DNA from 2 places in the Streptomyces sp. ICC4 genome. Region 2 is predicted to be linked to the other one. Evidence: riboswitches for the same ligand, from Rfam matches in the RefSeq annotation. Region 2 holds a riboswitch; the other holds the start of a gene.

Region 1 (5,206 bases), 1.8 Mb from region 2:
TGAGGCGGACAGTGCCCGCAGGCGAGGGAGACAGCCAACCGTGATCACCGCACTCGTGCTCATCAAGACCAGCGTGGACCGGATCCCCGAGATCGCCGAGGCCATCGCCGCGCTGGAGAACGTCAGCGAGGTCTACTCCGTGACGGGCACCTACGACCTGATCGCGCTGGTCCGCGTGGCCCGCCACGAGGCCCTGGCGGACGTCATCCCGGGCCGCATCAGCAAGATCCCGGGCGTCGAGGCCACGGACACGCACGTCGCGTTCCGCACGTACTCCCAGCACGACCTGGAAGCGGCCTTCGCGATCGGCCTGGACGCGTAGCGGTTCGCCGTCCGGCGGCTCACAGTTCCGGCAGGGACCAGGCCCTGCTCACGAGGTCGCCCGCCACAGGGGCAGCGGCTCGCCGACGGAAGCCCGCAGGGTCGGTATCGGGTCCCAGTACGTCATGCCCGGCAGCCTGTCAGACGGCCGGGACGCAGCGGCCCTCTTCGGTGCGGTACTGCCACTTCGCGCCGTCCGCGACGAGCTCCTTGACCGCGCGGACGAAGCGCTCCACGTGCTCGTCGGGGGTGCCGGCGCCGAAGCTGACGCGGATCGCGTTCAGCGAGCGCTCCCCCGGGGCCGCCTCCGGGGCGCCGCACTCGCCCGGCTCCTGCGGCTCGCTGCCGAGCAGGGTGCGGACCAGCGGGTGGGCGCAGAACAGACCGTCGCGCACGCCGATCCCGTACTCGGCGGAGAGCGCGGCGGCGAAGTGGGAGCTGTTCCAGCCGTCCACCACGAAGGAGATGACGCCGACGCGGGGGGCGTCGTCGCCGAAGAGGGACAGGACGCGGACCGCCGGGACCTCGGCCAGGCCGTCCCGGACCTTGGCGATGAGGTGCCGCTCGCGGGCGACAAGGCTGTCGAAGCCCGCCTCGTTCAGCGCCTTGCAGGCGGCGGCGATGGAGTAGACGCCGATGACGTTCGGGGAGCCGGCCTCGTGGCGGGCGGCGGTGGTGTGCCACTCGACGTCGACGCCGCCGGCATCCTCCCCGCTGACGCGTCGCGTCACCTTGCGGGAGGCGCCGCCGCCGGCCAGGTACGGCTCGGCCTGCTGGAGCCAGTCCGCGCGGCCGGCGAGCACGCCCGAGCCGAAGGGCGCGTAGAGCTTGTGCCCGGAGAAGGCGACCCAGTCGACGTCGAGGTCCTGGACCGAGACGGGGTGGTGCGGGGCCAGCTGGGCGGCGTCCAGGACGATGCGGGCGCCGTGGGCGTGGGCGACGGCGGCGAGCTCCTTGACGGGCCACAGCTCGCCGGTGACGTTGGAGGCGCCGGTGACGCAGACCAGGGCGGGGCCGTGGCCCCCTTCAATTGATGCGGTGCGGTCGGCGAGCGCCCGCTCCAGGGTGGCGACGGCCTCGTCCGGGGTGCGGGGGGCGTTGAGGTAGGTGACCTGCGCGTTCGTCCAGGGCAGCAGCGAGGCGTGGTGCTCGGTCTCGAAGACGAAGACCTGGCAGTCGGCGGGCACGACGGCGGCGAGCAGGTTGAGGGAGTCGGTGGTGGACCGGGTGAAGATCACCTGGTCGGTGGGGCGGCAGTCCAGGAACTCGGCGACGGTGACGCGGCTCTGCTCGAACAGGTCGGTGGAGAGCTGCGAGAGGTACCCGGCGCCGCGGTGCACGCTGCCGTAGTACGGGGCGTAGGCGGCCACGTCGTCCCAGACGCGCTGCAGGGCGGGGGCGCTGGCCGCGTAGTCGAGGGCGGCGTAGGTGACTTCGCCGCCGGTGACGAGCGGCACGGTGACGTCGCGGCCGAGGACCGGAAGCGGCTCGGCACAGGCGGGGTCGACGGTGACGGCGGTGGTGACGGCGGCGGCGGCGGTCGCGATGGTGCTGGTCGCGGCGGCGTTCAGGGTCGCGGACATGGCGGTATCTCCCGGCAGGCAGGGGTGAATGGCTTCGAAAATGCCCGTACGCGGGTACGGCGCTGCGGCCGTCCGGGGGTACGGGAGTGCCTCGGAGTCGGGTGGCGTACTCGGGGTACGCAAAAGTGACCCTGTTCCGAGGGTTTAAGAAGGGGCTGAGTCGCCCTATCGCATTCGCTTGCTCACGGAAAACGCTCCTCGAGAGACCAGGACCCCTGGTGTTCGAGGGATCCGCGCTTGCCGTAGACCTCACTGCCCACGACCTGGTCATCACCCGGGGCACCCCGCCACGGAAGGAGGGTTGCCGGACAGCAAGCCGGGGCCAAAACGCTGTCACTCGTGACCTGCTGAGCATCCTGCCACAAGATCCCGCCGACGCAAGACCCCGGTCCACATGGCGGACCGGGGTCTCCTGTTCCACGCCGTGCTCGGAGCGCGAACCCGCGAACCCCGCGCCGGCCGCTCAGGCGTTGCTCGCCGCCACCCAGCGCGCCAGCGACTCGCGGGCCGCGCCCGAGTCGATCGCCCCGGCCGCCCGCGCGACGCCCGCCGCGAGCTGCTCCTCCAGCGTGCCCGTGCCCGGGTCGAGGGCGACCAGGGCAGCCGCCGAGTTCAGCAGGACCGCGTCGCGGACCGGGCCGGGCTCGCCGGCCAGCAGGCGGCGGGCGACGTCCGCGTTGTACGAGGCGTCCTCGCCGCGGAGCGCGGAGACGTCGACCAGTTGGATGCCGATGTCGCGCGGGTCGAAGGACTGCTCCGTGACCCCGCCGTCGCGGACCCACCAGACCCGCGAGGTAGCCGTGGTGGTGAGCTCGTCGAGGCCGTCGTCGCCGCGGAAGACCAGCGCCGAGGAGCCGCGCTCCGCCAGCACGCCCGCCACGATCGGGGCGATCCGGGCGTCGGCGACACCGGTGGCCTGCGCCCGCACCTTGGCCGGGTTCGTCAGCGGGCCGAGGAAGTTGAAGGTCGTCCGGATGCCCAGCTCCTTGCGGGCCGCGGCCACGTGCCGCAGCGCGGGGTGGAACTTGACCGCGAAGCAGAAGGTGATCCCGGCCTCCTCGACGACCTCGGCGACCCGCGCCGGGGTCAGGTCGAGGTTGACGCCCAGCTTCTCCAGGACGTCCGAGGACCCGCTGGCCGAGGAGGAGGCCCGGTTGCCGTGCTTGACCACCTTGGCGCCCGTACCGGCCACGACGATCGCCGACATGGTGGAGATGTTGACCGTCTTGGCGCCGTCGCCGCCGGTGCCGACGATGTCCACCGTCCGGCCCGGCACCTCGATCAGGTTCGCGTGCGCGTACATCGCCCGGACGAGGCCGGTGATCTCCGCGACCGTCTCCCCCTTGGCCCGCAGCGCGACCGCGAAACCGGCGATCTGGGCGTCGGTGGCCTCTCCCCGCATGATCCGGTCCATGGCCCAGGCCGAGTCGTCGGCGCCGAGGTCCCGGCCGGACAGCAGGGCTTCGAGCACACCCGGCCAGCCGCGGGCCGCCACGCTGTCGCCGCCTGCCGGGGTCACCACGTTCATGGTCCGCTCCTGCTGCTGGTCTGGATGCCCAGTCGAATGGGAAGGCCTTCAGCCTATCCAGCCCCGGAGACCGCAATGAGCCCCGTCCCGAAGGGCGGACACGCGGGACCGGAACTCGGCCACCGCGCACGCGCGCGAGCCGGGCCCCGTTCTCCGGGGCCCGGCTCGCCTTCGCACACCGCGGTCAGCCCGGTCAGTGCGGCCAGTGCGGTCAGCGCGGTTCCACCCGCATGGGCAGGGGCCCGGTGGACAGGCTCATGTGCGGCCTCGGCTTGACGCGCGTGCCGGGCACGGGGCGCAGCCGCCACTTGGACGCGATGGCCGCCAGCGCCAGCGTGGCCTCGGTGATGCCGAAGACGTCGCCGATGCACTTGCGGCTGCCCGCGCCGAACGGCACGTAGGCGCCGCGGGCCACGTCCTTGGCCCGGTCGGGGAGCCAGCGGTCCGGATCGAAGTGCTCCGGCCGGGGGAACAGCCCGGGGATCCGGTGCACCACGTACGGGCTGATGATGATGTCGTCGCCCGGCATGAGCGGGACACCCCCCAGCTCGGTGGCCGTGGTCGTGGTCCGGGTGTAGATCCAGGCCGGCGGGTACAGCCGCAGGGTCTCGGTGAAGACCCGCTGCGTGTACCGCAGCTCGGGGATGTCCTTGAACTCGGGGAACCGCTCCCCCGGACCCCCCAGCACGTGGTCCAGCTCGGCGTGCAGCCGCGACTCCGCCTCCGGGTTCTGCGCGAGCAGGTGCAGCGCCCAGGTCAGGGCGGAGGCCGTGGTCTCGATGCCGGCCAGCAGCAGGGTCATGACCTGGTCGTGGACCTCCTGGTCGGAGAGCTTCTCGCCGCTCTCCGGGTCCTCGGCCGCGAGCAGGGCCGACACCAGGTCGCCGCGGTCCCGGTCCGAGGTGCGGTAGTCCTCGACGATCCCGTCGATCAGCTCGTGCATCTGCTCCAGCGCCCGCGCGAACTCCCGGTTGGCCGGGGTCGGCAGCTTGCCCAGCAGGCCCGTCGGATCCACCGCGTTGCGGTAGGCGCCGCGGACGATGACCGGCAGGCAGTGCTGGATGACCGCGACCGCGTGCGGGGCGATGTCGAGGGCGAACAGGGCCCGCGCCGTGATCCGGGCGGTCAGCGCCTGGGTCACCTCGTTGACGTCGACGACCTGGCCGGCCGTCCACGTGCCGGCCTGCGCCTCCACCTCCTCCTGCATCACGTGCGCGTACGTGGCGATGCGGGCCGGGTGGAAGGCCGGCTGCACCAGCCGGCGCTGGCGCTTGTGGTCGGCCCAGTCCGAGGTGATCAGGCCGTTGCCGAGGATCGGCCGGGCCTTCTCCTTCATCGGACCGCCCGTGTCGAAGACGCGGGCGTTCAGCAGCACCTGCTGGATGAGCTCCGGGTGGCAGGGCAGGAAGGTGCGCTTGCCGCCGATCCGCAGTTCGACCAGGTCTCCGTGGCGCGGCAGCGAGGACAGGAACCGGACGGGGTCCCTGCCCATGGACAGCGCGTTGCCGAGCAGCGGGAGCGCGCCCGGTGCCCGGGCCACCCGCCACTCGCGGGTCGCCGTCTTGTCCCGCAGCGTCTTCATCCGTCGGTGTCCTTCGTCGTGCGGCGGCGCGGTTCGCACCTCATGGGCAGGGGCCCGGGCTCCAGCGTGGCCTTGGGCTGCGGGCGCAGTTCCGTACCGGGTACGGGCCTCAGGCGCCAGCCGTTCGCGATGGTGCTGACGATGAGCGTGGTCTCGGCCAGCGCCAGGACGTCCCCGATGCACTTGTGGGCG
Region 2 (5,206 bases):
CCGTCCATCTGGATGGCGCTGTAGTGGACGAACACATCCGCACCACCGTCGACCGCGATGAAGCCGTAGCCCTTCTCCGCGTTGAACCACTTGACGGTGCCCTGAGCCATGCCTAACTCCCCTATTACTGGCCCTTGCGCAGGACCGCACTTCGCGGTCCCGGGTCAGAACTTGCGCCGGAACGCCTCGACCGGGGCTGAATGTATCCGCACCGCTGCTGTCTGCAACAGGTCATTCCGACGAGAATTCTGGACATGGCAAAAGATTGAAATAGGGTGAAAACTAGGAATATTCCAGGGCAACTCGGGCCGGACAAGCCAGGCCAACGCCCCATACCGCACTTGCATGTTGACTCAATGTCAACCCTCACGCGGCCCGCTCATATGCGGCGGGCAAGTCCAGCGGAGGGGACTTCCCCAACTCTACCGCGCCCAACCAAGCAGAATTGCCCCCTCCGTTTATTACCGGAGGGGGCAATTCAGCGTTCTGGTCCATCAGCGGCCGGAAGTCGGCCGCCGGATTGTTCAGCAGCCGCCGGCCACCGCGGGGATGATCGAGACGCCCGCGCCGTCCGGAGTGGACGTCTGCAGCCCGCCCTCGAAGCGCACGTCGTCGTCGTTGACGTAGACGTTCACGAAGCGGCGCAGCTTGCCCTGGTCGTCCAGGACGCGCGCGGCGATGCCCGGGTGGCTCTTCTCCAGGGACTCGATGACCTCGGCGAGGGTCGTGCCCTCGGCGGGGACCTCGGCCTTGCCGCCGGTGTAGGTGCGCAGGATGGTGGGGATGCGGACGTTGACGCTCATGGCGCTACTGCCTTTCCGGTGTGCAGAGGAGGGAGATCAGGCCAGGTTGGCGGCGCGGAACGCGTCCAGGCTCGGGCGGATGGTGGCGGTCTGGCCACCGCCGGCGGCCACCGCCTCCAGGGTCTTGAGGCCGTCACCGGTGTTCAGGATCACGGTGGTCAGCGAGGGGTCCAGCTGCCCGTTCTCGATGAGCTTCTTCGTCACGCCGACGGTGACGCCGCCCGCGGTCTCGGCGAAGATGCCCTCGGTCTGCGCGAGGATCTTGATGGCCTCGACGACCTGGACGTCGTTGACGTCCTCGACGTAGCCGCCGGTGCGGCGCGCGATGTCCAGGACGTACGGGCCGTCCGCCGGGTTGCCGATGGCCAGCGACTTGGCGATGGTGTTGGGCTTCTGCGGGCGCACCACCTCGTGACCGGCCTTGAAGGCGGTGGAGACGGGCGAGCAGCCCTCGGCCTGGGCGCCGAAGATCTTGTACGGCTTGTCCTCGACGAGGCCGAGCTTGATCAGCTCCTGCAGACCCTTGTCGATCTTCGTCAACTGCGAGCCGGACGCGATCGGGATGACGATCTGGTCGGGCAGCTGCCAGCCGAGCTGCTCGCAGATCTCGTACGCCAGGGTCTTGGAGCCCTCGCCGTAGTACGGGCGCAGGTTGACGTTGACGAAGCCCCAGCCCTCGCCCAGCGGGTCGCCGATGAGCTCGGAGCAGAAGCGGTTGACGTCGTCGTAGTTGCCCTCGATGCCGACCAGGTCGCCACCGTAGACACCGGCCATGATGACCTTGCCCTGCTCCAGGTCGTGCGGGATGAACACGCAGGAGCGGAAGCCGGCGCGGGCGGCGGCGGCGCCGACGGCGCCGGCCAGGTTGCCGGTGGAGGAGCAGGACAGGGTGGTGAAGCCGAAGGCGCGGGCGGCCTCGACGGCGATGGCCACGACGCGGTCCTTGAAGGAGTGCGTCGGGTTGCCGGAGTCGTCCTTGACGTAGAGCTTGCCGGTGACGCCCAGCTCCTTGGCCAGGTTCCGCGCGTCCACGAGCTTGGTGAAGCCCGGGTTCAGGCTCGGCTTGGAGGCCACGTCCGCCGGGACGGGCAGCAGCGGCGCGTAGCGCCAGATGTTGTCGGGGCCGGCCTCGATCGCGGCGCGCAGGGCTTCCGGATCACCCAGCGGCAGGTCGTACGAGACTTCGAGCGGGCCGAAGCACTCGGCGCAGGCGAAGATCGGGCCGAGCTCGAAGCGGGTGCCGCACTCACGACAGGAGAGGCCGGTGGCGGGACCGAGATCGACAGAAGTGCCAGAAGTGGCGGTTTCAACGGTTTCGGCAGAGGTTGCGACAGACTGTGCAGCCATGATGGCGAGGCCCTTTCTCCTCATCTTCCCCATGGCGCACTTCGCCATGAGACGGAATTGGCACCTTCCCTAGCCGGGGACCTCGCTGACGCCGCTGGATGTGCGCGATCGCGAGAACCGACTGGAGGGTTGCCGGGGCTTCAACGGGCCGTGTCCCTCTGCCCCTCTGGATGAGCGGTATGGCACCGGGCGACGCGCTCTACGGCGCACCCGGGCGTTTGTACGCGGGGACCCCCGGCATGCGGTGGACCTTCGCGTTGTTCAAGACTGTAACCGAAGGCCCGGGGGGTTGAGACAGCCGTCCGAACCGCGAGATGGATCACATTTCGGTCGAAACGATGGAAGAACCAGGGAGTGCTGAAGGTGCTGGAAGAGGTGGAGCGATGGCTGGCCGACCGCTCCTGGTCCGCCGCCGACCGACCGCTCGGCCAGCTGCTCTCCGCCAAGCGGGCAGCCGGGACCACCGTGAGCGTGGTGCTGCCGGCGCTCGACGAGGAGGCGACGGTCGGCGACATCGTCGAGGTGATCCGGCGCGATCTGATCGAGGGGCTGGCGGTGCCCCTGGTGGACGAGCTGGTCGTGGTCGACTCGGGGTCCACCGACCGCACGGCGGAGGTCGCGGCGAAGGCCGGGGCCCGGGTGGTCCACCGCGACGACATCCTGCCGCGGATCCCCGCCCTGCCCGGCAAGGGCGAGGTGCTGTGGCGCTCGCTGCTGGCGACCACCGGTGACATCGTCTGCTTCGTCGACGCCGATCTGCGCGACTTCTCGGCCGACTTCGTCTCCGGGATCGTCGGCCCGCTGCTGACCGATCCGGACCTGCGCTTCGTCAAGGCCATGTACGACCGCCCCCTCGTCACCGGGCCCGACCCCGACGGGATCGCCCCCGGCCAGGGCGGCCGGGTCACCGAGCTCGTGGCCCGCCCCCTGCTCAACCTGCACTGGCCGCAGCTGGCCGGCTTCGTCCAGCCGCTGGGCGGCGAGTACGCCGTCCGCCGCGAGCTGCTGGAACGGCTGCCGTTCCCCGTCGGCTACGGGGTCGAGCTGGGCCTGATGGTGGACGCCCTGCACACGGCCGGGCTGGACGCGCTCGCCCAGGTGGACGTGGGCGTACGGCTCCACCGCCACCAGGACGGGCAGGCACTGGGGCGGATGGCCGCGGCGATCTACCGCACCGCGCAGGTGCGGCTCGCGCGCGGGCACCTCGTCCGGCCGGAGCTGACGCAGTTCGACCGCGGCCCGGACGGCTTCGTCGCCCACGACCACCCCGTGGACACCGAGGAGCGGCCGCCGATGCGGGACATCGAGGAGTACGCGCGGCGGCGCGCGGCGTGAACGGGCAACCCGCCGCGCGCGGGCACTGACGTTTGACCGGGGGCGGGGCGGGCTAGGTTCGCCGCATGGCTTCCCAGGTGCTCGTCGCCGCGAACCGCGGCCCGCTCTCGTACGCCCTCGACGCGCAAGGAACGCTCAGTGCCCGCCGCGGCGGGGGCGGGCTCGTCTCCGGCCTCTCCGCGGCCCTCGCGGAGCAGCCCGGCGCGCTGTGGATCTGCGCGGCGCTCTCGGACGCGGACCGCGAGGCGGTACGGCGGGGCGTGGCCGAGCCGGGCGTCCGGATGCTGGACATCGATCCCGCGGTCTACGACGACGCGTACAACGGCATCGCGAACTCGGTGCTGTGGTTCCTGCACCACCACCTGTACGACATCCCGCGCGAGCCGGTCTTCGACGCGGCGTTCCGGCGGCGCTGGGCCTCGTACACGGCGTACAACGAGGCGTTCGCCGCGGCCCTGGCCGAGGAGGCCGCGCAGGGGGCCCGCGTCCTGGTCCAGGACTACCACCTGGCACTGGTCCCGGGCCTGCTGCGGGAGCTGCGCCCGGACCTGCGGATCGGGCACTTCACGCACACCCCGTGGGCGTCGCCCGAGTTCCTGGGGATGCTCCCGGACGACATCCGCGGGCAGCTGCTGCGGGGGATGCTCGGGGCGGACCGGGTGGGCTTCCACACGGAGCGGTGGGCGCGGGAGTTCACGGCGTCGGCGGGGCCCGAGGCGCCGGTGGCGGTGTACCCGCTGGGCGTGGACGGGGACGAGCTGCGGGCGCTGGCGCACCGGCCGGAGGTGGACGCGAAGCTGGCGGAGCTGCGGGAGCGGACGGCCGGCCTGAAGACGATCGTCCGGGTGGACCGCACGGAGCTGTCGAAGAACATCCTGCGGGGCCTGCTGGCCTACCGGGAGCTGCTGGAGGTCCACCCCGAGTGGCGCGGGCGGGTGGTGCACCTGGCCTCCGCCTACCCGTCCCGGCAGGACCTGGCGGTGTACCGGGAGTACACGCGGGCGGTGGCGGACCTGGCGGCCTCGGTCAACGAGGAGTTCGGCACCGCGGACTGGCAGCCGGTGCTGGTCTCGGTGGAGGACGACTTCGCGCGGTCGCTGGCGGCGTACCGGCTGGCGGACGTGGCGCTGGTCAATCCGGTGCGGGACGGGATGAACCTGGTGGCGAAGGAGATCCCGGTGGTGTCGGAGGCGGGGTGCGCGCTGGTGCTGTCGACGGGGGCGGGGGCGTACGAGGAGCTGGCCGAGGACGCGCTGACGGTGAACCCGTACGACGTCACGGCGACGGCGCGGGCGTTGCACGCGGCGCTGTCCATGCCGGCGGCCGAGCGCGCGGACCGTACGAAGCGGCTGGCCGCGGCGGCGACGGCCCTCCCCCCGGCCCAGTGGCTCACGGCCCAGCTCACGGACCTCCGGGACTGAGCCGCGTCCGGGCTGAGCCGCGCCGGGCTGAGCCGTGTCCGGGCTGAGCCGTGCGGGGCCGTTGCCCGGCCCCGCCCGGGTCAGGCGTGTACGGCCGCGGCCAGCGCGGCCAGCAGCGCCACGACCTCGGCCGGGCCGGACAGGACCAGGTCCGCGCGTGCGGCGAGCTCCGGCACGTCCGCCGAGCCGCTGCACACCAGCAGCCCCGGCAGCCCGTCCCCCCGCAGCTTCTCCACCGCCGAGAACGCCGCGAGGTCGCCCAGGTCGTCGCCCGCGTACAGCACGGAGGTCGCCCCCACC

Evidence for each region. A riboswitch is a leader RNA that binds a small molecule or an ion and turns the genes downstream of it on or off. The one in region 2 is predicted to bind S-adenosylmethionine.
Region 1: linked by a shared signal. The riboswitch ahead of DRB89_RS02395 (aminotransferase class V-fold PLP-dependent enzyme) and the one ahead of thrC (threonine synthase) in region 2 are both predicted to bind S-adenosylmethionine.

The regions. Positions count from the first base shown of each region.
Region 1 is NZ_CP030286.1:493,527-498,732, reverse strand. It holds gene DRB89_RS02405 (rhomboid family intramembrane serine protease) at 1-44, shown strand, start outside; gene DRB89_RS02400 (Lrp/AsnC ligand binding domain-containing protein) at 41-322, shown strand; gene DRB89_RS02395 (aminotransferase class V-fold PLP-dependent enzyme) at 462-1,904, opposite strand; SAM riboswitch class IV at 2,133-2,249, opposite strand; gene trpD (anthranilate phosphoribosyltransferase) at 2,368-3,432, opposite strand; gene DRB89_RS02385 (cytochrome P450) at 3,644-5,014, opposite strand; gene DRB89_RS02380 (cytochrome P450) at 5,011-5,206, opposite strand, start outside.
Region 2 is NZ_CP030286.1:2,247,471-2,252,676, reverse strand. It holds gene DRB89_RS10405 (cold-shock protein) at 1-110, opposite strand, end outside; gene DRB89_RS10400 (MoaD/ThiS family protein) at 525-803, opposite strand; gene thrC (threonine synthase) at 840-2,150, opposite strand; SAM riboswitch class I at 2,168-2,327, opposite strand; gene DRB89_RS10390 (glucosyl-3-phosphoglycerate synthase) at 2,514-3,485, shown strand; gene DRB89_RS10385 (trehalose-6-phosphate synthase) at 3,551-4,906, shown strand; gene otsB (trehalose-phosphatase) at 4,987-5,206, opposite strand, start outside.